DNA from 4 places in the Rhizobacter gummiphilus genome. Region 1 is predicted to be linked to each of the others. Evidence: predicted binding sites of a transcription regulator. Region 1 holds the regulator's gene; each other region holds the start of a gene.
What was found. Region 1 encodes LexA, which represses DNA repair genes until DNA is damaged. Its sites were predicted from a motif close to ACTGTATNNNNATACAGT; they were not measured.

Region 1 (6,970 bases):
CAGGGCGCGCTGCGCGTCAGCCGGGCGGTCCTCGGTGGCGTGCAGGGTGGCGGCGCGTTCGAGGGCGGCGCACATGGGCAGCAGGTCCCAGTGGGCCCAGGCGCACAGGCCCAGCAGGTGGTTGAGGCGGGCGGATCGTTCGCGGCGGTCGGCCGGGAACTGGGCCAGCAGGCGGCGCAGCGGCAGCACGGCGCCGCTGGCCAGCATGGACGGGCCCAGCTGGTACAGCACGGCCTCGGCCTCGTCCCAGGCGCCGGCGCGGGTCAGCCAGGCGACGCGGTGGGCGGGGTCGGGTTCGGTGTCGGCGGCGCGGCGCAGCAGGGCGGGCAGTTCGTCGGCGTGTTCGGCCTGCAGCCGGTCTTCCAGGAAATCGCGGAACAGGTCGTGCAGGCACAGCGTGGTCTCGCCGGCGCCGTCGGCCCCTCGCACCGAGACGAACAGGCCGCGGCGCTCGACCTCGTCGAGCCGGCGGGCGGCGAGCGGGTCGCCCGACACCACGGCACAGCGCGACGGGGACAGCACCGGCAGCACGGCGCAGCGCAGCAGGAAGGTGCGCAGGTCCGGGTCGAGGCCGCCGAGCACCTCGCTCGCCAGGTAGTCGAACACGTGGCGGTCGCGCAGGTTGCCGCCGGGGCCGCCGGCGGCCTGGAGGGACTGGCTGAGCGCGAGGCGCAGGCCCACGGCCCAGCCCTGGGTGCGGTCGGTCAGCGCCCGCACCTCGGCATCCGTCACGTCGCGCGAGGCGGTGCGGGCGAGGGCGTGGATCTCCTCGTGGCCGAAGCGCAGCTGTTCCTGGCGCACCTCGGCGAGGTCACCGAGCGCACGCAGCTTGGCGAGGGCCAGCGGCGGGTCGGAACGGCTGGCGACCAGCACGCACCAGTTCGGGGGCATCTGGCCCACGAGGGCGTCGAGGAACTCGAAGACGGCGGGGTCTTCGATGCGGTGGGCGTCGTCGAGCACGATCACGCCCGCGGGCACCTCGGCGCTGGCGAGGGCATTGAGCAGCTCGGCGACGAGGGCCTGGCGCGGCGGGCGGGTGCCGTCCTGCGCGGCCACCAGCGCGTCGGGCGAGGTGCGCCAGGGCAGGTCGTACGGGTCGAGTGCTGCGACGAGGCACGCGGCCACGCGGGTGAGGTCGTCGTCGGGGTCCGCGGCGATCCACGCGACGGCCGTGCCCTCGGGCAGCAGGGCCAGCTGGCGGGTGATCGCGGCCGTCTTGCCGAAGCCGGCCGGCGCGCTCACGAGCACGAGCCGCGCCGTGCCCAGCGCCACCGCGAGCTGCCCCTCGAGCAGCGGGCGGGCGATGAGGCCGGGCCGCAGGCGGGGCGGCTGGATCTTGGTCAGGGCGAAGGGGGCGGACACGGCGGGCGGCGACGGGAAGTCGTATCGGCCGGATTCTCGGTCCTTTCGGGTGGTGTGCGGGAGAACCCGGGCCCCTGATCCCGGGGGCGGGTTCGACCCCGAAACATCTGTCCCCCGAAACGGGTCATCCCGGCGGATGCCGGGACCCTGGGCACCTCGGCGGAGGCACAGGGTCCCGGCCTGCGCCGGGATGACAACCGTGAGTGAGGGACGCGTGGAGCGTCACTTGCGCGGCCGCTTCGACCCGCGTGCATCCGCCGGCGCCGTCGTCCCCTTCACCGCGGCCTGCGCCAGCTTGAAGAACACGTCGGTGTTGTCGATCACGCCGGTGAACGCGAGCGCGCCGGGACCGAAGGCCGACAGCGGGATGTCGGTGGCGGTGTGCACGGCCGACTCGCCGGGCACCTGGCCGGTGACCAGGAAGTCGCCCATCGCGTCGTCACGCTCCATCGGGTTGGCCGGGTACCACTTCAGCGGCTCCTGCTTCACGAGGGGCTGCTGGCTGTCGCGCAGCGGGGTGTTGTTGGTGCGCCAGTCTTCATGGCGGTCGGCGTTGGCGCCGTAGCCCACCAGCAGGCGGTAGTCGATGTCGGTGGCCTCGGGGTAGCCGTCGGCGGCCAGCCGATAGCGCGGGAAGCCGGCCTTCTCGTAGACGCCCACGACCTTGTCACGCAGGTTGGCCACGCCGCGGGCCTCGCCGGCGGCGCGCAGGGCCGAGTCGGTCAGCATCGAGCCGCCGATCAGCGCGGCGCCCGAGCACTCGTGGTCGGCGGTGACGATCACGAGCGTGTCACCCTGCTCGCGGGCGAAGTCCTGCGCCACCTGGATCGCGCGGTCGAACTCGATGGTGTCGAGCATCCAGCGCTCGGTGTCCATGTTGTGGGCCTGCTTGTCGATCGAGGCGCCTTCCACCATCAGCACGAAGCCGTTGCGCTGCTTGCGCAGCACGGAAAGCGCGCGGGTGGTCATCTCGTCGAGCATGGGCTGGTCGGGGAAGCCGTAGTCGTCCACGACGCTGCCGGTGATGCCCTTCTTCGCGCCGCGGCGGCCGTCGATCTTGTCGAGGGCCACGTTCATGTTCGAGAACGCGAACAGGCCCAGCAGGCGGTCGGCGCCGGTGGCGGCGTCCATCTCGGTCTTCGTGGCGGCGTACTGGAAGCCGGCGCCCTGGAAGTCACGGATCAGGTCGCGGCCCTTGTCCTTCGAACCCGGTGCGGCGCCCCAGCGGCGAACGATTTCGGCGGTGTGCGGGTCGGTGGCCGAGAAGGCGTAGTCGTTGCCGTCCGCGCGCTCCGAGCCCGGCGTGCCGGCGGGCAGGAACCACTTGCGGCCGCCGCCCATCAGCACGGTCAGGCCCGTGTTGCCGCGGTCGTCGAAGAACTGGTCGACGATGCCGGTGCCGGCGCCGCGGTTGCTCGTGTGCACGGCGTTGCCGGCGGGCGTGGCGTCGAACACGTCGGCCGTGGTCACGATGCCGAGGGCCTTGCCCTGCGTGCGGTGCAGGTACTCGGAGAGGTATTCGATGCGCGGGTTGTCGAACGGGTCGGTGGTGTCGTCGGGGAACACGCCTTCCTCGTTGTTGTTGTTCTTGTTGCCCGAGACGTACGAGGTCATGCCCGGCGACGAGTCGGTCACCACGGAGTTCAGCGACGCGGTCTTGACGAGCGCGGTGGCGGGGAACGTGTCCATCGCGAGCGGCGCGATGGCCTTGCCCTGCGCGTAGCCGCCCTTGACGATGCGCGCGGCGGTGCGCTGCGAGGCGCCCATGCCGTCGCCCACCATGAGGATCACGTTGCGCACCTTGCCGCCGGTGGCCACGTCGAACGGCACCACCTCGAAGTTGCCGCGGGCCGTGACCTTCTCGCCGTTGCCCTGCGTGGCCACCACGGTGAACTCGTGGCGGCCGGCCTTGTCCAGGCTCACCGCGCGCACGGTGGCGATGGCGGACTCGGCGGGCACACCCTTCACGCAGCCGCTGGCGCAGTCGCGCAGCGCGACGGGGGCCGAGACGGGTTTGCCGTCGATGAAGAACCGGGCCTCGGTGATGCGCTGGCCGGCCTCGGGCTTGACGGTGGCCTGCAGGTCGAAGCGCTGGCCGGGCAGGAAGCGGGCGATCACCGGGTCGGGCTGGCCCGTGGCGAACAGTTCGCTCGGAGGCGTGAGGCGGGAGACGGTCGGAGCGGCCTGTGCGGTGCCGATGGCGGCCAGGGAGAGGACGAGCAGCGGGAGGACGGGTTTCACGTCAGTGCTTTCGTGCGGAGGGTCAGTGGGAGTGAGCGGGTGCGGGCGCGAGCGACACGGTGGTGGCCGTGGCCGCGGGATCGAGCTGGAGGCGGAACCACGACACACGACCGTCGGCGCCTTCGACGCGGCCCACCTGCAGGCGGCCGGTGAGGGCGACGAGGCCGGGCTGGTGCGCGACGATGCGGTCCTGCTGCATGGGGTCGAGCAGCACGGTGACGGTGGCGGGCGGCAGGTCGTCGGCATCGCCGTCGGCGTGTTCGCTCATGCGCACCGGGCGCGGCGTCAGCTGGAAGCGGCCCGCCTGGGCGTCCTCGCGCGACACCATGTAGCCCACGATGCGCACCGTGCGGCCGTCGATGGCACGCAGCCCGTCGGCGATCTCGAGGCCGCGCGGACCCACGGGCTGGCGGAAGAAATCGGAGAAACGCAGGTCCACCGGGTCCTCGGTCGACGTGGCCGTGGGGCCCGCGAAGGCGGGCGAGGCGGCGAGCGTGAGTGCGAGGAGGGCCGCGAACATCACCGCGAGGACGGCGGCAGCCAGCGTGGCGAGGGGGGAGAGGCGTGACGCGCAGGGCGCGGAGGGAACGGCGGACATCGGGGAAGGGTGACTGCTGCGGAGCAGCCGGCGAGTCTGTCGCCCCGATGTGACGCTGCCGTGACGACCGTCCCGGCCGGGGCTACAACGCCCCGAACCGCGCCTTCCGCTGTGCCGTGTACGCCCACCACGGCGCGGGCGCCGCACCGCGCATGAAGTCGGTGGCGGCGATGAAAGTGTCGAGCACGCACGGGTCCTGGCGCTGGCCGGTGGCCTCGCACAGGCGGCGGTACAGCGTGTAGGCGTCCTGGTCGTGCAGTTCGCGCGGGTGCTGGATGCCGATCAGGCGGAGGTCGGCGGCGAGTGCCGGGCCGATGTTGGGCAGTTGCTCCAGGCGCTCGCAGTCGCTGGCGTGGCGAGCCTTCGGCGCCTTGATCGCGGCGGGGCGGCGAGCGGTGGCCATGGGGTCACATGAAGCCGTTGCGGATCAGGCCCACGGCGAGGCCTTCGAGTTCGAAGTCGACATCGCCGAACGGCACGACGATGGGTTCGAAGTCGGGGTTCTCGGGCAGCAGTTCGATGGTGGTGCGCGTGCGGTGCAGGCGCTTGACGGTGACTTCGTCGCCCAGGCGGGCCACGACGATCTGGCCGTTCTTCGCTTCCTTCGTCTTGGCGACGGCGAGCAGGTCGCCGTCCATGATGCCGGCGTCGCGCATGCTCATGCCGCGCACCTTCAGCAGGTAGTCGGGGCGGCGGGAGAACATGCTGGCTTCCATCAGGTACGTCTGGTCGATGTGTTCCTGGGCCAGGATGGGGCTGCCGGCGGCCACGCGGCCCACGAGCGGCAGCGACAGCTGCGAGAGGCTCGGCAGCGGCAGGCTGAACTGCTTGCCGCGGGTTTCGTTGAGCGCGCGCAGTGTGTCAGACTTCAGGCGGATGCCGCGCGAGGTGCCGCCGACCAGTTCGATGACGCCCTTGCGCGCCAGCGCCTGCAGGTGTTCCTCGGCGGCGTTGGCCGAGCGGAAGCCCAGTTCGCTCGCGATCTCGGCCCGGGTGGGCGGCGCGCCGGTGCGCTCGATGGCGCTTTGCACCAGGTCGAGGATCTGCTGCTGGCGGTCGGTGAGTTTGGGCGCGGCTTGCATCGGGGCTTTCCTTGGTGGCGCTGAACGTTCATCCAGTGGCTGTATTTTTATCCAGCTTCACGAAAAATGCAAAACACGAATGCGGTGGTGGTGGTGCTGGGCACCGGCGGAACGATCGCGGGGACGTCCGCGCCCGGGGGCGACGAGCGCCTGTACCAGGCGGCGCAGCTGACCGTCGGCCAACTGCTGCAGGCGGTGCCGGGCCTGCCGCCGGGGCTGGAATGCGAGCAGGTGGCGCAGGTCGACAGCAAGGACATGACCCACGGCGTGTGGCACCGGCTCGTCGCGCGCCTGGGGTCGCACCTCGCGCGGCCGGAGGTGGCGGGGGTCGTGGTGACCCACGGCACCGACACGCTGGAGGAGACCGCCTGGTTCCTGCAGCGGGTGCTGGCACCGGGCAAGCCGGTCGTGCTGACCGCGGCGATGCGCCCGGCCACCGCCGCGGCGCCCGACGGCCCGGGCAACCTGCGCGACGCGGTCGCGGTGGCGCTCGACGCCAGCGCGCGCGGCGTGATCGTGGCGATGGCGGGGTCGGTGTTCGCGGCACGCGACGTGCGCAAGGCCCACACGTCGAAGCTCGACGCGTTCGATGGCGGCGACGCGGGACCGCTCGGTGCGGTCGCGGACGGGAAGGTGACCTGGCTGCGCGAGGTGCCGTCGGACCGGCCGCTGGGCGCGACCCACCTGCCTCCGGACGTGGGCACCTGGCCGCGCGTGGACCTGGTCACGAGCCACGCGGGCGCGGACGGCGCCGTGGTGGACGCGCTGCGCGCGATCGGGGCGAAGGGGATCGTGGCGGTGGGCACCGGCAGCGGCACGCTGCACGAGGCGATGCAACGTTCGCTGCACGAGGCGCAGGCGGCCGGCGTCACGGTGTGGCGCGCGACGCGCTGCGCGCGGGGCGAGGTCGCCGAGCGGCCGGGTGACTTCCCCGGCGCGGGCGACCTCACGCCCGCGAAGGCCCGCATCGAGCTGATGCTGGCCCTGATGGGACGGACTTAGACGACCGTCAGCGTCACGTCGATGTTGCCGCGGGTGGCGTTCGAGTACGGGCACACCTGGTGGGCGGCCTGCACGATCTGCTCGGCGACGGCACGCTCGACGCCGGGGATCGTGATCTTCAGCTCGGCCTGGATGCTGAAGCCGGTGGGGATCGGGCCGATGCCGACGTTCGCGGTGATCGACGTGTCGGCCGGCAGCGCGACCTTCATCTTGCCGGCGACGACCTTCATCGCGCCGATGAAGCAGGCCGAGTAGCCCGCGGCGAACAGCTGTTCCGGGTTGGTGCCGACGGCGCCGTTGCCGCCCAGTTCCTTCGGGGTGGTCAGCTTGACGTCGAGCACGCCGTCGGACGACTTGGACGTGCCTTCGCGGCCGCCGGTGGAGGTGGCGGTGGCGGTGTAGAGGACTTTTTCGAGGCTCATGGTGGGCTCCTGTGTGGAAGGGGTACTGCGGTGACGAACGGAAGGATCAATGCGCTTCGGGCGCATCGGGGGCGGAAGCACCCAGCAGCTGCGCACGCAGCTGCTGGAGGCGTTGGGTGAGGGACGTGATCTCGTCGAGGTGGCACTGCATCGCGTCGGCCAGCTGCGGCGGCACGGTGCGTGCCGTCTGGCGCAGCGCCTCGCCGGACTCGGTGAGGCGCACGCGCACGCGGCGTTCGTCGCGGGTGTCGCGGGTGCGCACC
Region 2 (6,970 bases), 1.9 Mb from region 1:
TCGTGCGCAAGCCCGAGCAGGCGGCGCTGCTGAAGGCCCAGGGCGCGAAGTACGTGGTCGACTCGTCGTCGGCCAACTTCATGGAAGAGTTGACCGACGCGCTGGCCGCCACGGGCGCCACCCTCGCCTTCGACGCGCTGGGCGGCGGCAAGCTCGCCGGCCAGATCCTCACGGCGATGGAAGCCGCCATCAACCGCAACGCCAAGGAATACAGCCGCTACGGCTCGGCCGTGCACAAGCAGGTCTACCTGTACGGCGGCCTCGACACTTCGCCCACCGAATTCAACCGCAGCTTCGGCATGGCCTGGGGCATGGGCGGCTGGCTGCTGACCCCGTTCCTGCAGAAGATCGGCAGCGAAGCCGCGGGCAAGCTGCGCGCGCGGGTGGCTGCGGAACTGAAGACCACGTTCAAGAGCCACTACTCCCGCGAGATCACCCTCGCCGAAACCCTGCAGCCGGACGTGATCCAGGCGTACGGGCAGCGGGCCACGGGCGAGAAATTCCTGATCGTGCCGAACCGCTGAGCGGCACGTCGAACGCTGCCAACGCCCGGCCCACGTCATCCCGGCTCGGGCCGGGTGACCGCCGGCGTTGGAGATGGTCCGAACGGACCACGCACAATGGGGGCCCTTTCACAACCCAGCGAACCGTTCCCATGAACTTCCGTCCCCTGTCCGTGCTCGCGATCTCTCTCGGCCTGCTGTCCCTGGCCGCCTGCACCACGCTCGAGCCCGAACTCCCGGTCGAACCGCTCGCCGGCTACGACCTCGTCGACCTGGCGAAGGTGGACACGGTCGCCTACCAGTCCGACTACAAGCACTGCGCGGCCATCGCCAACCAGGACCTCGATGACGTGACCCGTTTCGCCAGCCGCGCCGCCGGTGCCGCCGCGGACCGGGCGTCGCTGGGCATCATCGGCCAGCAGCACGCCAAGGACGCCGACCGCGGCACCGTCCTCAAGCGCTGCCTGACGGGCCGCGGGTACAACGTCATCCGCTGAACCCGGACACGCGCACGGAACGCCGGGACGGCGTTCCGGTGCGAAGGCTATCCGAACCGGCCCTGGAGGAACCACCCCTCCCCGCCTGACAGAGGCAACCGCGCCCGGTACACCCACACCAGCGCCCCCTCCGCCGTGCCGGCGATGAAGTAGTCGCGCTCGGCCAGCCCTTCGTCCCACCACCCGGCCTCGATGCGCTCGGGCCCGCACAGCAGTTGCAGCACCTGGCCATCGAGCAGCGGACGCGACTGGCGCTCGGCCAGGGGGACCGGCTCGGGCATCAGCCACACCGGCCGCATCGACGGCGCGGGACGTTCCGGTTCCAGCGGATGGGCCAGCGGCACGGGTGGCTTCGTGGGCGCGGATGAAGCAGCCGCCCGCTCGGCCGCCCCCCGCGCCTGGCGGCGCACGGGGCGGCGTGACGTCACGACCGGTTCGGGCGCCCGGGGCGCCGCACCGGGTTCGTACGGCATGGTGTGCGCGCAGCGGTCGGGCCGGTGGTCGGGCACGCGCACGAGGCGCTGCACGCGGGCCGGGCCGAGCCGGGCCTGCAGGCGTTCGATCAGGCGCACGAGGCCCTCGCGTTCGTTGCGCGGCGTGGGAAACAGCTCGGTGTTGGGGGGCGGCTGCTGCGCGATGTCGTGGGCGTGCAGCGCCAGCTCGAGCGTGGGCGCGGGCAGCACGAAGGCCGCGAGGCGCTCGCGCAGCAGCGACTGCAGGTGGCCGGCATCGCGCGAGGGCTCGGCGAGGGCCACGTCGACGGGGGTGACCGACGGACCCTCGGCCCGGCGCAGGCGGCCCTCGTGGCGCAGCACGAGCTGGAAGCGCCGCACGAAGGCATGCCGGGCCGACAGCCACACCACGAGCCGCGCCAGCAGCACCTCGGCGCCGTGCAGCAGCTGGTCGGTGGTGTCGGCGCGGGCGAACAACTCCACTTCGCTGTCGAAGGCCGGGGGCAGCACCACCGACTCGCGCGGGTCGGGCCGGTCGCCCGAGGCGCTGTCGAGTTCGTCGAGCAGCCCCTCGCCGAAACGCCGCGCGAGCCCGGCCCGCGGCAGCCGCCGCAGTTCGCCGAGCTGGCGCAGCCCCATGCCCAGGAAGGTCTCGAGGTGCGGCTGGGCCGCCGCCAGCACCGGCAGCGGTGCGTCGTCGAGCGCGGCCTGCAGCGTGGCGAGGTCGGGGCACAGGACACCATCGCGCCACCGCGAGAGCAGCGCCGCCCCCTGCGCGGTGGGCGCCCGCGCGCGGAACACGCGATGGCCCAGCGGGGCCAGCGTGTCGTCGAGCCGCTGCGCGAGGCGGTCGATGCCGCCGAAGTAGCGCAGCGTGGTGGACACCTCCAGCAGCACCCCGGCCGGTGGCGACAGGCACACCACCGGCGAGAACGCCAGCGCCGCATGCGCCACCGCCTGCAGCGCGGCCGCGTCACGCCCCTCGTGGGCTTCGCCGAACAGCAGCTGCGGCGCCAGCGCCAGCGCGGTGGCGCGCTTCATGCCCCGCTGCACCCCGAGCCCATGGGCCGCGCGGTTGAGCGACACCACCTGGTGCAGGTGCATCAGCGCGATGGGCGTGCCGCGGGCCTCCGGCGGCAACGTGGCCACGAAGGCTTCCAGCGACAGCCAGGGCAGGTACAGACCGATCCACAACACCGGAAGGTTTCCAGTCCACGACGTGGCTCAAGCGAGGTTGACGAACGTGGCCGACGGCAAGCGCGGCGCCACGGGTTCGGCCAGGGCATCGGCACCCTGCCCCACCGGCACGTCCACGGGCCGGACCTCGCTTTCCCCCGCCGGCCCCGCCGACCGCGCCCGCCGCGCCGCCACCGGCGACAGCATGGCCGGCAGCCGCAGGTGCAGCGGCTGCAGCAGCGGCGGGCCGCGCCGCTTGAGCACGTTGACGGCGAGCTGGTCCACACCGGCCGCCCGCAACCCGAGGCGCAGCGGCGACGCGCTGGGCGACGACTGGGCCGACGCCTCGCGCAGCACGAAGGCCGGGCCGTCGTGGGCCTGCGCCGCGAGCTGCAGGCGGCGCACCCGGTCGGGCGCGAGGCGGGGCGGCAGCCAAGCGAGCACCGCGCCCACGTGACCGCTCTTGAGGGCCTGTTCCAGCGCCCACAACCGCGACTGCACCCCCACCTGGCGCGATGGACCGGGTGGCGCCGCCCCCGGGTCCACCGGCACCTGCGAGGCCGCCTGGATGAGCAGCAACTGCTCCACGTCGAGGCCCATGCCGGCCAGCGCCCAGCCCGACAGCACCGCCGGCGGGTCGAACAGCATCACGAGGCGGCCGGCCTGCTGCACCGCGGCGAGCGCGGGGGCGAGCAGGCGGATCTCGCCGATGCCCGGATGGGCCAGCAGCAGTTCCGACAGGGCCCGCCGCGGCCAGCCTCCGCCCGGCAGCTGGGCGTCGAGTGCCTCGTAGCCGGTGGCACAGCCCTGCTCGGCATGGCGGCCCAGCTGGTGGCCGCGCCACAGGGCGGGGTGCAGGCGTTCGGGATCGAGCCGGTCGGCCCGGGGAGGCGGCGCGGGAGACGTTTCGTCACCACCGGCCCGCGAGACGGGGCCTGCGGCGGTGCGCGACGGCTCGGCAAGGGAGACAATGGCGGGCGGCATGGCGTTCAACTACTGTATGGATGAACAGTATAGTGGCACGCCCCCGCCCCGCTGGCAATGCCCTCCGACCCGGTTCCGGGGTCTCCGTGAAATCCGCCCCCGATGCCCCTCGATCCCTGCCCCTGCCGCGCCACCGAGCCCCGCCCCCTCGCCTACGAAAGCTGCTGCGGGCGCTACCACACCGGCCCGTTGCATCTGCAGGCCCCCACCGCCGAGGCGCTGATGCGCTCCCGGTACAGCGCCTTCGTGCGGGGTGACCTGCCCTACCTGCTGGCCACCTGGCACCCCGACACCCGCCCCGCCACGCTCGACCCGGACCCTCCGGGCCTGCGGTGGCTGGGGCTCGAGGTGCGCCGCCATGCCGACCAGGACGCCGACCACGCCACCGTCGAGTTCGTCGCCCGCAGCAAGCTCCAGGGACGCGCCCACCGGCTGCACGAGACGAGCCGCTTCGTCCGCCTGGACGGCCGCTGGTTCTACCTCGACGGCGACACGGACTGACCGTCCCGGCCGATTCCGCGACCTTTGGCCTCGGCCGTCCCGGCCGATTCCGCGACCTTTCACCGCTTGTTTCCAGTCCCCCCCGAAGGCGGGTCTGCAGGGACCCCATTGCCCAACGACAATAGACCCTTCGTCCACGCCTGCAGTCCGTTCCCGTGAACCCCGCTTCTCCCGGCGCGCCCACCAAGCGCGTGCTGCTGATCCACTACTCCCAGACCGGCCAGCTGAGCGCCGTCGCGGAGCAGATCGCCGCGCCGCTGCGGGCCGATCCCGCCATCGAGCTCCACGTCGAGACGCTGGTGCCGCTCACGCCGTACCCGTACCCCTGGCCGTTCTTCAAGTTTCTCGACGCCTTCCCAGAGTCGGCGCACCTCGTGCCGCCGCCGCTCGCCCCGCTCGGCCTCACCGGCGATGAACACTTCGACCTCGTCATCCTCCCGTACCAGGTCTGGTTCCTGGCCCCGTCGCTGCCTGTCACCGCGTTCCTGAAGCACCCCGTGGGCCGCAAGCTGCTGGCCGGCAAGCCCGTGGTCACCGTGATCGCGTGCCGCAACATGTGGCTGTCGGCCCAGGAAAAGATGAAGGCGATGCTGGCCGACGCGGGCGCGCGCCTGATCGACAACGTCACGCTGATCGACCCGGGCCCCACGCTCGCCACGTTCATCACCACCCCGGTGTGGCTGCTGAGCGGCCGCAAGGCCGGCTTCTGGGGCATGCCCGATGCCGGTCTCGACGACACCCAGATCCGCCGCACCCGCCGCTTCGGCCTCGCGCTGCGCGACGCGCTGCACGCCAGCGAGGAACGGGGCCCCGGCCCGCTGCTGCACGGCCTGGGCGCGAGCGAAGTCGACCCCAAGCTCTACTTCAGCGAACGCACCGGCACCCGCAGCTTCTTCGTCTGGGGCAAGCTGATCCGCCTGGCCGGCGGCCCCGGCCGCGCCGCGCGTGTGCCGCTGCTGGCCGTCTACGTGGCCTTCCTGGTCACACTGATCGTCTCGCTGGTGCCCGCCAGCCTCGCCATCCAGGCCGTGCTGCGCCCGTTCATGCGCCCCTGGCTGACTAAAATCCGCGACCGCTTCGAGCTGCCCTCGGGGTCCGCCACACACCGCTTGCCCCAGTATGAGGACTGATGTATTCCTGACGCGCACCGGCGCGTACCTCCCCTTCGACCCCGTCGGCAACGAGCAGATCGAGGACGTGCTGGGCCGCGTGGGCGGCAAGCCGTCGCGTGCGCGCCGCATCGTGCTGCGCAGCAACGGCATCGAATCGCGCCACTACGCCATCGACCGCACGACCGGCGAGCCGGCCATGACCAACGCGCAGCTCACCAGCCGCGCCATCCGGGCCCTGGGCGACGACATCGGCCGCGTCGACTGCCTCGTCACCGGCACCTCGCTGCCCGACCAGCTGATGCCCGGCCACGCGGTGATGGTGCACGGTGAACTCGGCTGGCCGCAGCTCGAGGCCGTCACGTGCGCGGGCATCTGCCTCGCCGGCACCGCGGCGCTCAAGCACGCGTGGCTGTCCGTGCGCGCGGGCGACGCCCACCGCGCCATCGCCACCGGCTCCGAACTCGCGTCGCCCATCCTGCTGGCCCGCAACTTCGACGCCGAACACGACCTCAAGGTGCAGGCCCTGGAAGCCCGCCCGGAAATCGCGTTCGAGAAGGACTTCCTGCGCTGGATGCTGTCCGATGGCGCCGGCGCCGTGCTGCTCGAACGCACGCCGCGCGGCCCGCTGTCGCTGCGCATCGACTGGATCGACCTGTCGTCGGCCGCCCACGAGCTGCCCACGTGCATGTACGCCGGGGCCGACAAGAACCCCGACGAATCGCTGCGCGGGTGGCTCACCGTGCCGCAGTCCGAATGGCAGGCGCAGTCGATCTTCTCGGTCAAGCAGGACGTGCGCCTGCTCAACGAGAACATCGCCCGCGCCACGCTCGCCGAACCGCTGAAGGCGATCGTCGCCAAGCGCAACTTGCGCGCCGACGACATCGACTGGTTCCTGCCGCACCTGTCGTCCTCGTACTTCGTGCAGCCCATGCTGGACAGCCTGGCCGAGGTGGGCCTGCCCATCCCGCGCGAGCGCTGGTTCACGAACCTCACCACGAAGGGCAACACGGGCTCGGCCTCGCCGTACATCATGCTCGACGAGCTGTTCCGCTCGGGCCGCATCCAGCCGGGCCACAAGCTGCTGATGTTCGTGCCCGAGAGCGGCCGGTTCTCGAGCGGTTTCGTCTACATGGAAGCGGTCGGCTGAACCGCACCCTCAGGAGGAGAAGACACCGATGGACATCGACGCCGTCCCGCAGGAAGGCAACGCCACGCTCGGCGGCCACCGCAAGGCCATGTACGCGCGCGACGCGGAAGGCCGCATCGTGATCGCCCCGTCGCGCGGCTGGGAGGCCGAGGAGATCGTCACGAGCCACGCGGTGGACACACTGCAGGCCCAGGCCGCGGACGCCCTCGCGCAGGTGCGCGCCGGCACGGCCTCGCCGCTCGCCTACTGGATGTATGCGTGCCGCATGGACGTCGCGCTGCTGTCGCAGACCAGCGGCTTCTGGCAGTGGCGCGTGCGCCGGCACCTCCGGCCCGCCCACTTCGCGCGCCTCTCCGCGTCGCAGCTCGCCCGGTATGCCGAGGCCCTCGGCAAGACCGTCGACGAGATCCGCCAGGTGCCCGCCGCATGAGCTTCCAACATCAACATGCGGCGCACTGCGAGAGCGGCGTCATCTCCAACCTGCTGCGCCACCACGGCGTGCCCATGACCGAGAGCCTCGCGTTCGGGCTGTCGTCGGCGCTGTCGTTCGCGTACATCCCGTTCGTGAAGATCTCGGGGCTGCCGCTCATCGCGTACC
Region 3 (6,970 bases), 430 kb from region 1:
TGCGGTACTCGGCGCCGAGGGCCACGTCCTTGCGCGGCAGCCAGGCCACCGACACCTCGGGCATCAGCTTGTAGCCGTCGTGGGCCGTGCTGCCGAAGCCGAGCAGGCCGTTCTGGTTGGCCTTCGTGGCGCGGAGCGTGGCGTTGACGAGCACGGCCTGGGCGAGGAAGAGCTTGGTCGCGCTGAGGTAGACGTCGACCCCGTGGTCGTCCGCGCCCAGCGACGCGAGCACGGGCGCGAGCGGGCCGGCGTCGAGGTGCTTGTACTCGAGGCCGGCGGCCACCTGCGGCATCCAGCGGTCGCTGTCGAGCACGGCGTCGCCGGCGAGGCGCACCTTCAGGCCGGCGATGTCCTGCTTCAGGTGCAGTCCCGCCAAGGCGGGGCTCAGCGGCGCGAGGTTCGAATAGGTCTTGAAGTCCTGGCGGGCGAGCGAGAACTCCACGCGGTCGAGTGCGGACACGGCCACGCCGTAGCCGGTGAGGGCGTAGTCCTTCACGACCACGCGGGTCACGAAGGCGGTGGCACCGACCTCGCCGGCCGTGGCGTAGCCGCCCGTGACGGCCCAGGGGGTCAGGCCACCGCCGGCCGCGCCATCGATGCTGCTGACCCCGCCGGTGAGCAGCAGCTTGCCGTTGCCGGGCTGGAGGAGGGGGGGAGCCTGCTGGGCCTGTGCCGCGCCTGCCGAAAGGGCGAGGCAGGTGGCGCAGGTGGTGGCGAAGTGCTGGAGCGGTTGTCGCATGGGGCGTCCTCACGGGGGGTGGTTCTGCCCGGAACTAGTCGGCTCGCCGGGCGCCGGATGCGCGGAAGCGCATCATGGGCCCACAAAGCGTGAATTGTTGGCAGTGTCGCCGTCAATCCCCAGGTGGATCGAACAGGGGCATGGGCGACAGGAAGTCGGCGAGTGGCTCCTGCACCGACAGCGGCGCCGGGGGCGTGGCGGGTCGAAGCAGGTCGCTCAGCCGCGCGAGGTTGCCCGCGCGCACGCCCAGCAGCCGCATGCGCCGGCCGAGGTCCACGCGCTTGAGGCATTCGCCCGCGGCGCGGCGGATGGTGCGGGCGTCGAAGGTGTGGGCGGGCAGCGTGATGTCGCGCGTGACGATGCGGAAGTCGTCGAAGCGCAGCTTCAGGCCGATGGTCTTGGCCGCGTAGCCCTTGCGTTCGAGGTCGCCCGCGAGCTTCACGCACAGCGTGGTGAAGATCTCGGTGAGCACGGCGCGGTCGCGCACGGCGTGCAGGTCGCGCTCGAAGGTGGTCTCGCGGCTGATGGACTTCGGCTCCGAGAACAGCACCACCGGCCGGTCGTCGCGCCCGTGCGACGCGGCGTGCAGCCAGGCGCCGTAGCTGCGGCCGAAGTGTTCGACGAGGAAGGCGGGATCGGCCGCGGCCACGTCGCCGATGGTGACGATGCCGAGGGCGGCGAGCTTCTCGTTGGCCTTCGGGCCGATGCCGTTGACCTTTTTCGCGGCCAGGGGCCAGATGCGCGTGGGGATGTCGTCGGCCGTCAGCAGCGTGAGGCCGTCGGGTTTGTCGAGTTCGGAAGCGATCTTCGACAGCAGCTTGTTGGGCGTGATGCCCACCGAACAGGTGAGTCCGGTGGCGTCGAACACGGCTTGGCGCAGCTGCTCGCCCACGGCACGGCCGCCGTCTTCGAGCGCGCCGGGGATGTCGGTGAGGTCGATGTAGATCTCGTCGATGCCGCGGTCTTCCACCTGCGGGGCGATGGCGCGCACCGCGGCCTTGAAGAGCCGCGAGTAGCGGCGGTACTCGTCGAAGTCGACCGGGAGCAGGATGGCGTCGGGCGCGAGCTGTGCCGCCTTCATGGTGCCCATGGCCGAATGCACGCCCAGCGCGCGCGCCTCGTAGGTGGACGTGGTGATGACACCGCGGCCGGTGTAGTCGCGCAGGTGGAAGTAGCGGCGCGTGCCGTCGGGCTGCAGCACGGGCTGGCTGTCGCGCCCGCCGCCGATCACCACCGCCTGGCCGCGCAGGTCGGGGTAGCGCAGCAGTTCGACCGACGCGTAGAAGGCGTCCATGTCGAGGTGGGCGATGAGGCGGCGCGGGGCGGGATCGGTCACGGGAGCGGCCGGAAAGTCGGCTGTATGGGCGTACAGTATCGGCGACCTGCGGGGCGAAGACAATCGGGCATGTGCCGCGGCGGCACGGGGAGGGTGGATCGTGGGGGTGCGAGTGGTGCAACTGGGCAGCCCGCGGGCGGCCGGCGAGGGGACGCGGATCGGCACGGTGCGGCGCCCGCCGCGCGGGGTGCCGAAGGAACGGTTCGCCGCGGACGGCTGGTACGACGTCTGGTACCCGAACCTCGCGCCGTCGGCCGAGACGATGAAACAGGGTCAGGGCGCCGAAACCGAGGCCGCGTGGAACGCCTTCGTGCGCAAGTACCGCGGCGAGATGAAGGTGCCCGAGAACGACCGCACGCTCGACGTGCTGGCCGCGCTGTCGCACCACGCCGACTTCTCCGTCGGCTGCTACTGCGACAACGAAGCGCGCTGCCACCGCTCGGTGCTGCGGGCGCTGCTGGCCGAGAAGGGCGCGGTCATCGCGCCCGCACCATGACGCGGCGCTTCGGGTTCGCCGACTCCGAGGTGGCGGGGGTCGAGGTCCAGGGCGACACGCTGCGCGTGCGTTTCGCCGCGGCGAACGTGTCGGAGCCCGACACCACCACCTTCAGCGGCGAACGCCAGGGCCACGTGGCCGGGGTGGTCCTTGTGTGCCGGGGCGGGCCCTGGCCTGCGCCCGGCGAACAACTCATCGGCCGGCTCGTGGACGGCCGTGTGGTCGCGCACGGCGTGGGGCTGGCGCAGCTGCCGCTGCCGGCGGAACTCGCCGAGGCCTCGCGCGTCGAACTGCACTTCGCCAACCGGGCCCGGCTCGACATCGCCGTCACCAGCGTGTCGCTGACCGTGCCGCATGATGCGGGCCTGCGCGAATCGTTCGCCTGCTGACCCACCTTCCAGAATGCCCTTCGTCGTCACCGAATCCTGCGTCGCCTGCAAGCACACCGACTGTGTCGACGTGTGCCCCATGGACTGTTTCGTCGAGGGCCCGAACTTCGTGGCGATCGACCCCGAGGGTTGCATCGACTGCTCGGTGTGCGTGCCCGAGTGCCCGGTGGATGCCATCGTGAACGCCACCGACGTGACCGAGGCCCAGCGGCCGTACATCGCGCTCAATGCACAGTTCGCCCGCGACCCGGCATGGCGTCCCATCACGTCGCGCAAGCCGCCGTTGCCGGACCACGCGCGGTGGCAGGCGGTCTCGCCGAAACGGCACCTGATCGAGTTGCCCTGAGCGTCGTCAGCGGCAGGCCGACGGCACCGCGTCGAGCGACCCGATGGCCTCGCGCGGGCCACCCTGATGGCGTGCGTCGCGGTCGAGCAGCAGGGCCTGGAGGCCGGCCTGGCGCGCGCCGTCGTAGTCGAGTTCGGGGGAGTCGCCCACCATGCACGCCTGCGCCGGCGCCACGGCGAAGTGGTCGGCGACCGCGTGGTAGGCGCGGGCCAGTGGTTTGCTGAAGCCCGTCTCTTCGCCGATGGCGATGTGGTCCACCGCCTGCGCCAGCCCCGTGGCGGCGAGCTTGCGGCGCTGACCGTCGGACGGGCCGTTGGTCAGGATCGCGGTGGGGATGCCCGCCGCGCGCAGGCGCGCGAGCACCGGCAGTGCGTCGGGGTACAGCATCGGCCGGTCGTTCACGCAGGCCATGAACAGCTGGTTCAGGTGGGCGACCAGGTCCGGATCGGGCGGGGCGCCGAGGCTCGCGAGCGGTTCGCTGAAGCGCCGCAGGCGGTACTCGTCGCGTGTGAGTTCGCCCCGTTCGAACCGCGCGAAGATGGGCCGGTCGACCGGCCGGCACGCGGCCACGAAGGCCGCGCCGTCGAGGCCGGCTTCGGCGACGCGGGCCGACAGGCAGGCGTAGGCGGCCTCGCGGGTGGCGGCGAAATCGATCAGGGTGTCGTCGAGGTCGAAGATGGCGAGTCGCATCGCGGGTCCTCCTGGAATGGCCGGCGCGGTCAGTCGTCCCAGACGGGGCGCAAGCCGATGGTGGTGGTGCCCAGCCGGGCCCACTTGCTGCGGTGGCACGAGATCGCGAGGTGGTGGGCGTCCTTGCTCCAGGCCCCACCCTTGACCACCCGCTCGAACGGGTTGCGGGTGTCCGCGTCGCCGCACCATTCGTCGAGGTTGCCGGCCACGTCGAACAGGCCGAGGTCGGTGGCGGGGAAACGGCCCACCGGCGTGGTGCCGCCCTGGTGTTCGCCGAAGTTGGCGAGGGTGTCCGAGGGCGGGTCGTTGCCCCAGGGGTAGTGGCGCGACGGGTCGTTGTTCGACGCGAAACACACCCACTCGTCCACGCGGGGAAGGCGTGCGCCGAGGTGGGCGCAGATCAAGGCGGCTCCGGCCCAGTTGATGCCGGGTGCGGGATGGTGCTCTCGGCCGGGCTCGCAGGTCCAGCGGTGGAGATCGCCGGCACAGTGCAGGGCGCGCTGCGGGTTGTGCACGTTCACCAGCCGGTAGGTGGAGCCGGTCTCGGGCGGGGCGCCGATCGCGTTGAGCACCTCGGCCGCGAGGCCGCAGGTGAACAGCGTGCGGGCCACGCGCACCCGGCGTGGCCCGCCGGGCTCCGTTCGCGCGGGCCGGAACGGCACTGCCGCGTCGAGGTAGTCGCGGAGGGCCGGCGAGTTCATGCGCACGAGAGCACGTCGGAGACCACCCGCACCTGCTCGGGCGCGAGGTCGCGCCGCCAGGTGTTCTCGACATCGTCGGCGGCGCGGAAGGACGAGAACAGGCCCCCTCGCGTCTCGGCCTGGCGATGGCGGGCGAAGGCGAGCGGGCTGCCGTCGGGCTCGACCTCGAGGAACCCGGCGATGGCCGACAGCACGGGCTCCGGGTCGCGCATCAGGTCGGCGAGGCGCACTTCGAGGTGATCGAACTGGCCGAGGCTGCGGCGGGCGAGGTCGTGGCGCACCGCGACGCTCATCGCGACGACCTCGGCGGCCTGCACGCCCGGATCGGCCGACGCGCCCTGGCACCGGTATCCGGGATGCAGCGCCGCGAACGCGGGGGGCACGAAGCGCGCGTAGTTCCAGAAGGGCAGCAGCCGCGTGCGCAACACCGACGACACGACGGCATAGGGGTCCCTCACCAGCAGCAGCACCTTGAGCGGAGGCAGGAACGCCTTGATCCAGCCGAGCTTGCCGAAGAGCACCGTCTCCTTGAAACCGACCACACGCCGGTCGTTCGACTGCAGCAGGTAGTCGCGGAAATCGACGAGGAATTCGCGCAGCTGTGGATCCGCCGCCAGAGACGGGTGCAGGTGGCCGGGCTCGTAGTCGCCGCCGCGCCAGAGCTCGAGGTCGCGGCACCGGAAGAAGTCGGTGTGCATGGACAGTGGCTCGTTCAGGCATTCGAGCTGCGGGTGGGCCTGCAGCAGGTCGTTCAGGAAGTTCGAGCCCGACCGGTGATGGGCCATCACGAGGAACGGCGCTCGCGGCGCGGCGGCGGTGGGGGTCATCGCGGGCTCCCTGGGGGTGGGGCGGGTGCCGTGTGGCGAAAGCCGGCCGGGCACGGCGCCCCGAAACCGGTCGACATCGTGCGCGTGGCGGACAGGCGCGTGCAGCTGTCAACACTTACAGCTTGCAACACGGGGAGGGGCGGGCCATAGTCGTCCCCGGTTTCCGATGCGGCACTCTTGGACGCGGTGCAGTTCGCTGTCGTCACGCGGAAAGGGGGAGGTATGACCAACGGCACCGGTCGATCAGGGCCGTGGGCCCCAGCCGTCAGGTGGGGCGTGGCCGTGCTCGTGTCGCTGGCCGTGCTCGCCGCCATCCGGCTGGGCCTCTCGGGGGCCGCGGGCCCCGGGGTGCCGATGCCCCACGCGCGCCTCACCATCGCCGTGCCCTCCACGCCGCATGCCGCGCTGCTCCACATCGCGGCGGCCGAAGGTCATTTCGTGGCCGAGGGCCTCGACGTCACGTTCAAGCGGGTCACCCACGGCAAGGCCGCCCTCGACCTGGTGCTGGCGGGCGAGGCCGACCTGGCCACGGCCGCGGAGGTGCCCTTCGTCATCGCGGTGCTCAAGGGCGAACGGCTGGGCGTGGCGGCCAGCGTGGCCAGCGCCTCCGAAGAGATGGCCGTGGTGGCGCGCCACGACCGCGGGATCGCCGGCCCACGGGACCTGACGGGCAAGCGTGTGGGCGTCAGCCTCGGCACCAGTGGCGAGTACTTCCTGTGGGCCTTCCTGATCCGCAACCGCCTGCCGCCCGGGGCGATCACCTGGGTGGACGTGCCGCCGCGGCGCATCGTGGAGGAACTCACCGAGGGCGGGGTCGATGCCATCGCCACGTGGGAGCCGCTCCGGGCGGGGGCGATGGCCGCGCTCGGGAACAACGGCGCGCTGTTTCCGGAAGGCGATGCCTACACGGTGACGCACCTGGTCGTGGGCCGCATCGAGTGGATGCAGGCACAGCCCGAGACCATGGCGCGGCTGGTGCGGGCGCTGCTGCGGGCCGAGGGCATGGTCCATGCCGACCCCGGCCGCGCCCGTGCGGTGCTCGCCGCCGCGCTGGACCTTCCGCTGGAGCGGCTGGCGCCTGTGTGGGGCGGCCTGACCCTTCGCGTCGACCTCCGGCAGTCGCAGCTCGTCACGCTGGAGGACGAATCGCGCTGGGCGATGGCGAGGGGCCATGCGCCGGCCGGCCCGCTGCCCGACTTCCTGCGGCAGCTGCACCTCGACACGCTGCTGGCGGTGGCGCCCGATCGCGTCACCGTGGTCCGATAGCGCGGAGCGCGGCATGAAGATCAGCACCAAGGCCTGGGTGGCCGCCTCCACGGCGCTGGTGGCCATCGGCCTGATCAGCGGCATGATCTGGTGGGCCAACACCGAGGTGCTCGACGCCCATCACCAGCGGCGCCAGGCCATGGAGCTCGCGCACGGACTGGTCGGCGTTCGCCTCGTGAC
Region 4 (6,970 bases), 1.9 Mb from region 1:
ATCAGGATGCTCATGATGTTTCCTTGGTGCTCCGTCGGCTTACTTCAGGGCAGCCATGACTTTTTGCGCGGCTTCGGCCATCGAGTCGGCGCTGATGATGGGCAGGCCGGACTCGGCCAGCATCTTCTTGCCGAGGTCTTCGTTCGTGCCCTTCATGCGCACGACGAGCGGCACGTTCAGGTTCACGGCCTTGCACGCGGCGATCACGCCTTCGGCGATGGTGTCGCAGCGCATGATGCCGCCGAAGATGTTGACCAGGATGGCCTTGACCTTCGGGTTGCCGAGCATGATCTTGAAGGCTTCGGTGACCTTCTCGGCCGTGGCGCCACCGCCCACGTCGAGGAAGTTGGCGGGCTCGCCGCCGAACAGCTTGATGGTGTCCATCGTGGCCATGGCCAGGCCGGCGCCGTTCACCAGGCAGCCGATGTTGCCGTCGAGCTGGATGTAGGCCAGGTCGAACTTGCTGGCTTCGATTTCAGCGGGGTCTTCCTCGTCGAGGTCGCGGTAGGCGACGATCTCGGGGTGACGGAACAGCGCGTTGCTGTCGAAGTTGAACTTGGCGTCGAGGGCCTTGATGCCGCCGTTGCCTTCGAGGATCAGCGGATTGATCTCGGCGAGCGACGAGTCGGTGTCCATGTACACCTGGTACAGCTTCTTGAACACGTCGATGGCTTGCGCTTGCGACGCGGCCGGAACGCCGATGCCGTTCGCCAGCTCGGCGCCTTGCGCGTCGGTCAGGCCGGTGGCCGGGTCGACGAACACCTTGATGATCTTCTCGGGGGTGGCGTGGGCCACTTCCTCGATGTCCATGCCGCCTTCGCTGGAAGCCATGATGGCGACCTTCTGCGTGGCACGGTCGGTGACCGCGGCGACGTAGTATTCCTTCTTGATGTCGGCGCCTTCCTCGATCAGCAGGCGACGGACCTTCTGGCCTTCGGCGCTGGTCTGGTGCGTGATCAGCTGCATGCCGAGGATCTCGCCCGACAGCTTCTTGACGTCTTCGATGGAGCGGGCGAGCTTGACGCCGCCACCCTTGCCACGGCCGCCGGCGTGGATCTGGGCCTTCACGACCCAGACCGGGCCACCCAGCTTCTGGGCGGCGTCGAGGGCTTCCTGCACGCTGAACGCGGGGTAGCCGCGCGGCACGGGGACGCCGGCTTGGCGCAGGATTTCCTTGCCTTGGTATTCATGGATTTTCATCGCTGACTCTCTTGCTCGGGTTCGAGGGAAACGGGTGGGGTGGTCGTGTGGCGCGGGGCGCCGTCACGCAAGGCTTCCGGCGCGTGGAATCCGGGCGGCAACCCCCTGGCCTGCACGGACGCGCAGGGCACGGTGGGAGGCCGAAGCCGGGGACACAGCGGAAGACAGGGCCATCGGGATGGTTCGAAGGGACGGCCTGCCTTCAAGCGAGAGCAAGCACGAAACCACAGGGAAAAGCCTGAGGAATATAGCATTTTTGCACTGCACCAAATTGGCGCATGCGGTACGTAGAACCCACGTTGCCATGGGCTTTGCGGGCGATTTGACGGATCGGCCGGATGGTGTTCCAGGCCGCCCGCCGGGGCACCGAACCCGGGTTTCTCCGGGGCGGGTGCGCCGCGGTCACCGACCTCGCCGCGCCATACCGTCTCTTCGGTGAACCGGGCGCCAGACGTGCGATGTGCGCACGAACGGCACGCGTTCCAGGCATTCAGTCGTCCTCGCCGCCGCGCACCACGCGGCGGATCACCTCGGGCGAAAAACCGCGTCCGGCGAGGAAACGCATCTGCTTCGCGCGGGCCGCCGGATCGGCCGGCACGTCGCCGAACTTGCGCGACCAGACCTCGCGGGCGCGTGCAAGTTCTGAACTTTTCAGTGCCGCGGCGTCGTTGTCTGACAACACAACACCGTGCTGGGCCAGTTCCTGGCGGATGCGGAGGTTGCCGTACCGGCCCGCGCGGGCGTGCAGGCGGCTTTCGACGAAGCGGGTTTCGTCGAGGTAGTGGTGGGCTTCGAGCCAGTCGAGGAGGGTGTCGACGGCAGCCTCGGGGTCTGGCGCCGCGGCGGGCTCGATGGGTGTGACGCCGCCCGCGTGAGCATGGACGTCAAGGGCAGCGGCCGCAGCCACCTGCTGGGCGAGGAGGATGTCGGCCCGGGCGTGCCGGAGCAGCTTGGCCCGCAGTTCGCTTCGGCTGTGCTCGCGCTGGGCGAGCAGTTGGATGCCGCGGGCCTTGAGGGAGAGTCTGGTCTGGGCCATGCGTCGCCCGTGAAAAACCTTGCCCTCCACCCTGGTCATCCCGGCGAAGGCCGGGACCTTCGGAGGGCGCCCAGGGGCCCGGCCTTCGCCGGGATGACAGGACGAGGGTGGGTGCTCAACCGGGCCGAGGGACTTTATTCTTCGTCTTTCGGAGCGGCTGCCTTGGCCTTCTTGGCCGGCTTGCCGGCCTCGGCCACCACGGGTTCGGCCACCGGCAGCAGCGGGATGCCCAGGGCTTCGCGCACCTTGTTCTCGATCTCGACGGCGAGGTCGGGGTTCTCTTTCAGGAACTCGCGGGCGTTGTCTTTGCCCTGGCCGATCTTTTCACCGTTGTAGGCGTACCAGGAGCCGGACTTCTCGAGCACCTTGGCCTCGACACCCATGTCGATGACCTCGCCTTCGCGGCTGATGCCCTGGCCGTAGAGGATGTCGAACTCAGCCGTCTTGAACGGGGGCGAGACCTTGTTCTTGACGACCTTGACCTTGGTTTCGTTGCCGATGACCTCTTCGCCCTTCTTGATGGAGCCGATGCGGCGGATGTCGAGGCGCACCGAGGCGTAGAACTTCAGCGCGTTGCCGCCGGTGGTGGTTTCGGGCGAACCGAACATCACGCCGATCTTCATGCGGATCTGGTTGATGAAGATCACCATCGTGTTGTTCTTCTTGATGGTGCCAGTGAGCTTGCGCAGCGCCTGGCTCATCAGGCGGGCCTGCAGGCCGGGCAGCGAGTCGCCCATCTCGCCTTCGATTTCGGCCTTGGGCGTGAGCGCGGCCACCGAGTCGACGACGACCAGGTCGACCGAGGCGGAGCGCACCAGCGCGTCGACGATCTCGAGGGCCTGTTCGCCGGTGTCGGGCTGGCTGATCAGCAGGTCTTGCAGGTTCACGCCGAGCTTCTGGGCGTATTGCACGTCGAGCGCGTGTTCGGCGTCGATGAAGGCGCAGGTGCCGCCGAGCTTCTGCATCTCGGAGATGACCTGCAGCGTGAGCGTGGTCTTGCCGCTGGACTCGGGGCCGTAGATCTCGACGACGCGGCCGCGGGGCAGGCCGCCCACGCCCAGCGCGGCGTCGAGGCCGAGGGAGCCGGTGGAGACCACGTCGATGTCGTCGATGACCTCGCCTTCACCGAGGCGCATGATGGTGCCCTTGCCGAACTGCTTCTCGATCTGGGCGAGTGCAGCCTGCAGGGCCTTGGCCTTTTCGGTGTTGAGGGTGGCGGGTTTGACGGCGGCGTCCATGTGTTCTCCAGAAGGTTGCCCTGAATTATCAACAAGACTGGCTATTTGTACAGTGTTTTCGACAGTGAATTAAACGCGCCGACCCGAGGGGTAGCCCCGAAGCCTCCCCGCGCAGGGCGTGGGAAACTTGAGGCTCCCTCCACCGGTCCCGTGCCCGCCGCCATGCGCATCCTCATCGCCGAAGACGACCAGGTCCTCGCGGACGGCCTGCTCCGGTCCCTTCGCAACGGCGGCTACGCCGTCGACCACGTCGCGAGCGGCAGCGAGGCGGACGCCGCCCTCGCCTCCCACGAGTTCGACCTGCTGATCCTCGACCTGGGCCTGCCCAAGATGCACGGCCTCGAGGTGCTGCGCAAGCTGCGCGGCCGCGGTGCCAGCGTGCCGGTGCTGATCCTCACCGCCGGCGACAGCGTCGAGCAGCGCGTCAAGGGCCTCGACCTCGGCGCCGACGACTACATGGCCAAGCCGTTCTCGCTGCAGGAGCTCGAGGCCCGCGTGCGCGCCCTCACCCGCCGCGGCCTCGGCACCGCGTCGCACATCCTGAAGCACGGGCCGCTCACGTTCGACACCACGGGCCGAGTCGCTTACTTCAACGACCAGATGATCGACCTCTCGGCCCGCGAGCTGAGCCTGCTCGAGGTGCTGCTGCAGCGCTCCGGTCGCCTCGTCAGCAAGGACCAGCTGGTCGAGCGCCTCTGCGAATGGGGCGAAGAGGTGAGCAACAACGCCATCGAGGTCTACATCCACCGGCTGCGCAAGAAGATCGAACACGGGCCGGTCCGCATCGCCACCGTCCGCGGGCTGGGCTACTGCCTGGAAAAGATTGCGTCTTGACGCGTTCCGCTTCCGCCGCCTGAGGAACCGCGCGCCCGAGGGCACGCCGGCCGACGCGGGTTTCCCGCGCGAGCAGCGCTCGCTCTTCGGCGAGATCCTCGACTGGATGCTCGCCCCGCTGCTGCTGCTGTGGCCCATGAGCGTGGTGCTCACCTGGCTCGTGGCGCAGGGCATCGCGAACAAGCCGTTCGACCGCGAGCTGGGCGACAAGGCCCGGCTGCTGTCGCGCCACATCAGCGCCGAGGTCACGGTCGACGGCACGCCGCACACGCTGTTCTCGCTGCCCTCGGACGCCGCCGAGCTGCTGCACGCCGACGAGTCGGACACGCTCTACTACCAAGTGATCTCGCCCGAGGGCTCGTTCATCGGAGGCGACCGCCAGCTGCCCGCGCCCGCCGACGAGGAGGCCGCCCCCGCCGGCACCATGCTGTTCCGCGACGACGAGATGAACGGCGAGCCGGTGCGCGTGGCGTACGTGCGCGTGCGCCTGCCGGGCCAGGTCGGCGGACCGCCGCCGCTCGTGCAGGTGGCCGAAACGCTGGGCAAGCGCTCGCGCCTCGCCACCGAGATCATCAAGGGCGTGATGCTGCCGCAGTTCGTCATCCTGCCCGTGGCGGTGCTGCTCGTGTGGCTCGCGCTGGCCCGCGGCATCGCCCCGCTCAACGAACTGCAGCAGCGCATCCGCCGCCGCGAGAGCCACGACCTGAGCCCCATCGACGAACGCGAGGCGCCCGAGGAGGTGTCCCCGCTCGTGCGCGCCATCAACGACCTGCTCGCGCGGCTCGACCGCAGCATCAGCGCGCAGAAGCACTTCCTCGCCGACGCGGCCCACCAGCTCAAGACGCCACTCGCCGGGCTGCGCACGCAGGCCGAACTCGCCCAGCGCGAGATCGACGCGGGCCAGGTGGACCCGCAGACGCTGAAGAAGTCGCTGCAGCAGATCGCCCGCTCCAGCCAGCGCGCCGCGCACATGGTGAACCAGTTGCTCGCGATGGCGCGGGCCGAGAACGCCGCGCAGTCCCTCACCCACCCGGCGGTCAACCTCGCGCGGCTGGCCACCGAGACGGTGCAGGACCTCGTGCCCCGCGCGCTCGAGAAGCGCATCGACCTCGGCTACGAAGGCCCCGAGGCCGGCCGCCCGGGCCGCACACCCTCGGCCGGGCCACTGGTGAGCGGCCAGCCGGTGCTGCTGCGCGAGCTGATCCGCAACCTCGTCGACAACGCGCTCAACTACACACCGGCCGGCGGCACGGTCACCGTGCGGGTGGTGGACGATCCGTTCGGCCAGGTGGTGGTGCTGCAGGTGGAGGACTCGGGCCCCGGCATTCCCGCGGCCGAACGCGAGAAGGTGTTCCAGCCGTTCTACCGGGCGCTCGGCACGAACGTCGACGGCTCGGGCCTCGGCCTCGCCATCGTGGCGGAGATCGCCGCGCAGCACGGCGCCGAGGTGGCGCTCGAGGATGCGAACCTGCGCCCGCGCGCCGGCCACGCATCGAGCCCCGGCGCCCGCTTCACCGTGCGGTTCCCCGCCGCGCCCGCCCCCAAAGGCTGACCGGGCCGCCGGGCCACCGGCACACGGCATAGACTCGGGCGGTCACCCCGGAGGATCCGACCCCATGGCCGCAGCCGAGCGCCCCGACCCCACCCCACCCGACCGGCAGATCGACCTCGCGCTGCAGGGCGGCGGGTCGCACGGCGCCTTCACCTGGGGCGTGCTGGACCGGTTGCTGGAGGACGAGCACATCCACTTCCAGGGTGTCTCGGGCACCAGCGCCGGCGCGCTGAACGCCGCGGTGCTGGCCACCGGCTACCAGCAGGTCGGCCGCGACGGCGCGCGCCAGGCGCTGAAGGCGTTCTGGCAGGACGTGAGCCGCTCGGGTTCGGTGTTCGCGCCGTTCTCGGCGAGCAAGGTCAACACCGTCACCGACAGCTTCAGCCTCGACATGCTGCCCGGCTACAAGTGGGCCAACTCCTTCTTCCGCTCGTTCAGCCCCTACGAGTTCAACCCGCTGAACCTGAACCCGCTGCGCGACGTGCTGCGCCGTCACGTCGACGAGGGCGCCATCCGCGACTGCGCGCTGCACCTGTTCATCACGGCCACCAGCGTGCGCACGGGCCAGCCCCGCGTGTTCACCGGCAAGGACCTGAGCCTCGACGCGCTGCTGGCGTCCGCGTGCCTGCCCCTCCTGTTCCAGGCCGTGCAGATCGGCGACGACGCCTACTGGGACGGCGGCTACACCGGCAACCCGGCGCTGTACCCGCTGATCTACGAGACGGAGTCGCTCGACATCCTGCTCGTGCGCATCAACCCGCTCGTGCGTGAAGGGGTGCCGAAGCGCAGCGAGGACATCATGGACCGGATCAACGAGATCACGTTCAACGCGAGCCTGATGTCGGAGATGCGCGCCATCGCGTTCGTCTCGCGCCTGGTGCGCGAAGGCCACCTCGACCCCGGCCGCTACAAGGACCTGCGGCTGCACATGGTGGCCGACGACAAGGGCCTCGTGGCCTTCGGCTCGGCGTCGAAGCTCAACACCGAATGGAGCTTCCTCGAGCAGCTGTTCGAACTGGGCCGGGCGTCGGCGAACCAGTGGCTGAAGAAGCACCGTGACGACATCGGCGTGAAGGCCACGCTCGACATCGACAAGGAATTCCTGAAGGC

Region 2: the regulator LexA is predicted to act here: its motif matches at 3,624-3,641, upstream of imuA (translesion DNA synthesis-associated protein ImuA).
Region 3: the regulator LexA is predicted to act here: its motif matches at 2,095-2,112, upstream of dinB (DNA polymerase IV).
Region 4: the regulator LexA is predicted to act here: its motif matches at 3,511-3,528, upstream of recA (recombinase RecA).

The regions. Positions count from the first base shown of each region.
Region 1 covers NZ_CP015118.1:2,194,008-2,200,977, forward strand. Annotated here, with positions in the region: gene A4W93_RS10010 (winged helix-turn-helix domain-containing protein) at 1-1,362, opposite strand, end outside; gene A4W93_RS10015 (alkaline phosphatase) at 1,585-3,603, opposite strand; gene A4W93_RS30360 (hypothetical protein) at 3,626-4,201, opposite strand; gene A4W93_RS10020 (helix-hairpin-helix domain-containing protein) at 4,284-4,604, opposite strand; gene lexA (transcriptional repressor LexA) at 4,609-5,283, opposite strand; gene A4W93_RS10030 (asparaginase) at 5,350-6,285, shown strand; gene A4W93_RS10035 (organic hydroperoxide resistance protein) at 6,282-6,707, opposite strand; gene A4W93_RS10040 (MarR family winged helix-turn-helix transcriptional regulator) at 6,754-6,970, opposite strand, start outside.
Region 2 covers NZ_CP015118.1:4,099,887-4,106,856, forward strand. Annotated here, with positions in the region: gene A4W93_RS18425 (zinc-binding dehydrogenase) at 1-524, shown strand, start outside; gene A4W93_RS18430 (hypothetical protein) at 656-1,000, shown strand; gene A4W93_RS18435 (Y-family DNA polymerase) at 1,048-2,649, opposite strand; gene imuA (translesion DNA synthesis-associated protein ImuA) at 2,677-3,612, opposite strand; gene A4W93_RS18445 (YchJ family protein) at 3,715-4,113, shown strand; gene A4W93_RS18450 (dialkylrecorsinol condensing enzyme) at 4,269-5,243, shown strand; gene A4W93_RS18455 (beta-ketoacyl-ACP synthase III) at 5,233-6,372, shown strand; gene A4W93_RS18460 (DarG family dialkylresorcinol biosynthesis protein) at 6,401-6,802, shown strand; gene A4W93_RS18465 (BtrH-related acyltransferase DarH) at 6,799-6,970, shown strand, end outside.
Region 3 covers NZ_CP015118.1:1,760,101-1,767,070, forward strand. Annotated here, with positions in the region: gene A4W93_RS07945 (DUF3034 family protein) at 1-739, opposite strand, end outside; gene dinB (DNA polymerase IV) at 852-2,033, opposite strand; gene A4W93_RS07955 (DUF488 domain-containing protein) at 2,176-2,571, shown strand; gene A4W93_RS07960 (hypothetical protein) at 2,568-2,960, shown strand; gene fdxA (ferredoxin FdxA) at 2,974-3,306, shown strand; gene A4W93_RS07970 (HAD family hydrolase) at 3,313-3,996, opposite strand; gene A4W93_RS07975 (formylglycine-generating enzyme family protein) at 4,026-4,697, opposite strand; gene A4W93_RS07980 (sulfotransferase) at 4,694-5,524, opposite strand; gene A4W93_RS07985 (ABC transporter substrate-binding protein) at 5,801-6,790, shown strand; gene A4W93_RS07990 (sensor histidine kinase) at 6,804-6,970, shown strand, end outside.
Region 4 covers NZ_CP015118.1:255,291-262,260, reverse strand. Annotated here, with positions in the region: gene sucD (succinate--CoA ligase subunit alpha) at 1-14, opposite strand, end outside; gene sucC (ADP-forming succinate--CoA ligase subunit beta) at 40-1,200, opposite strand; gene A4W93_RS01160 (regulatory protein RecX) at 1,691-2,236, opposite strand; gene recA (recombinase RecA) at 2,371-3,474, opposite strand; gene A4W93_RS01150 (response regulator) at 3,637-4,308, shown strand; gene A4W93_RS01145 (sensor histidine kinase) at 4,415-5,860, shown strand; gene A4W93_RS01140 (patatin-like phospholipase family protein) at 5,925-6,970, shown strand, end outside.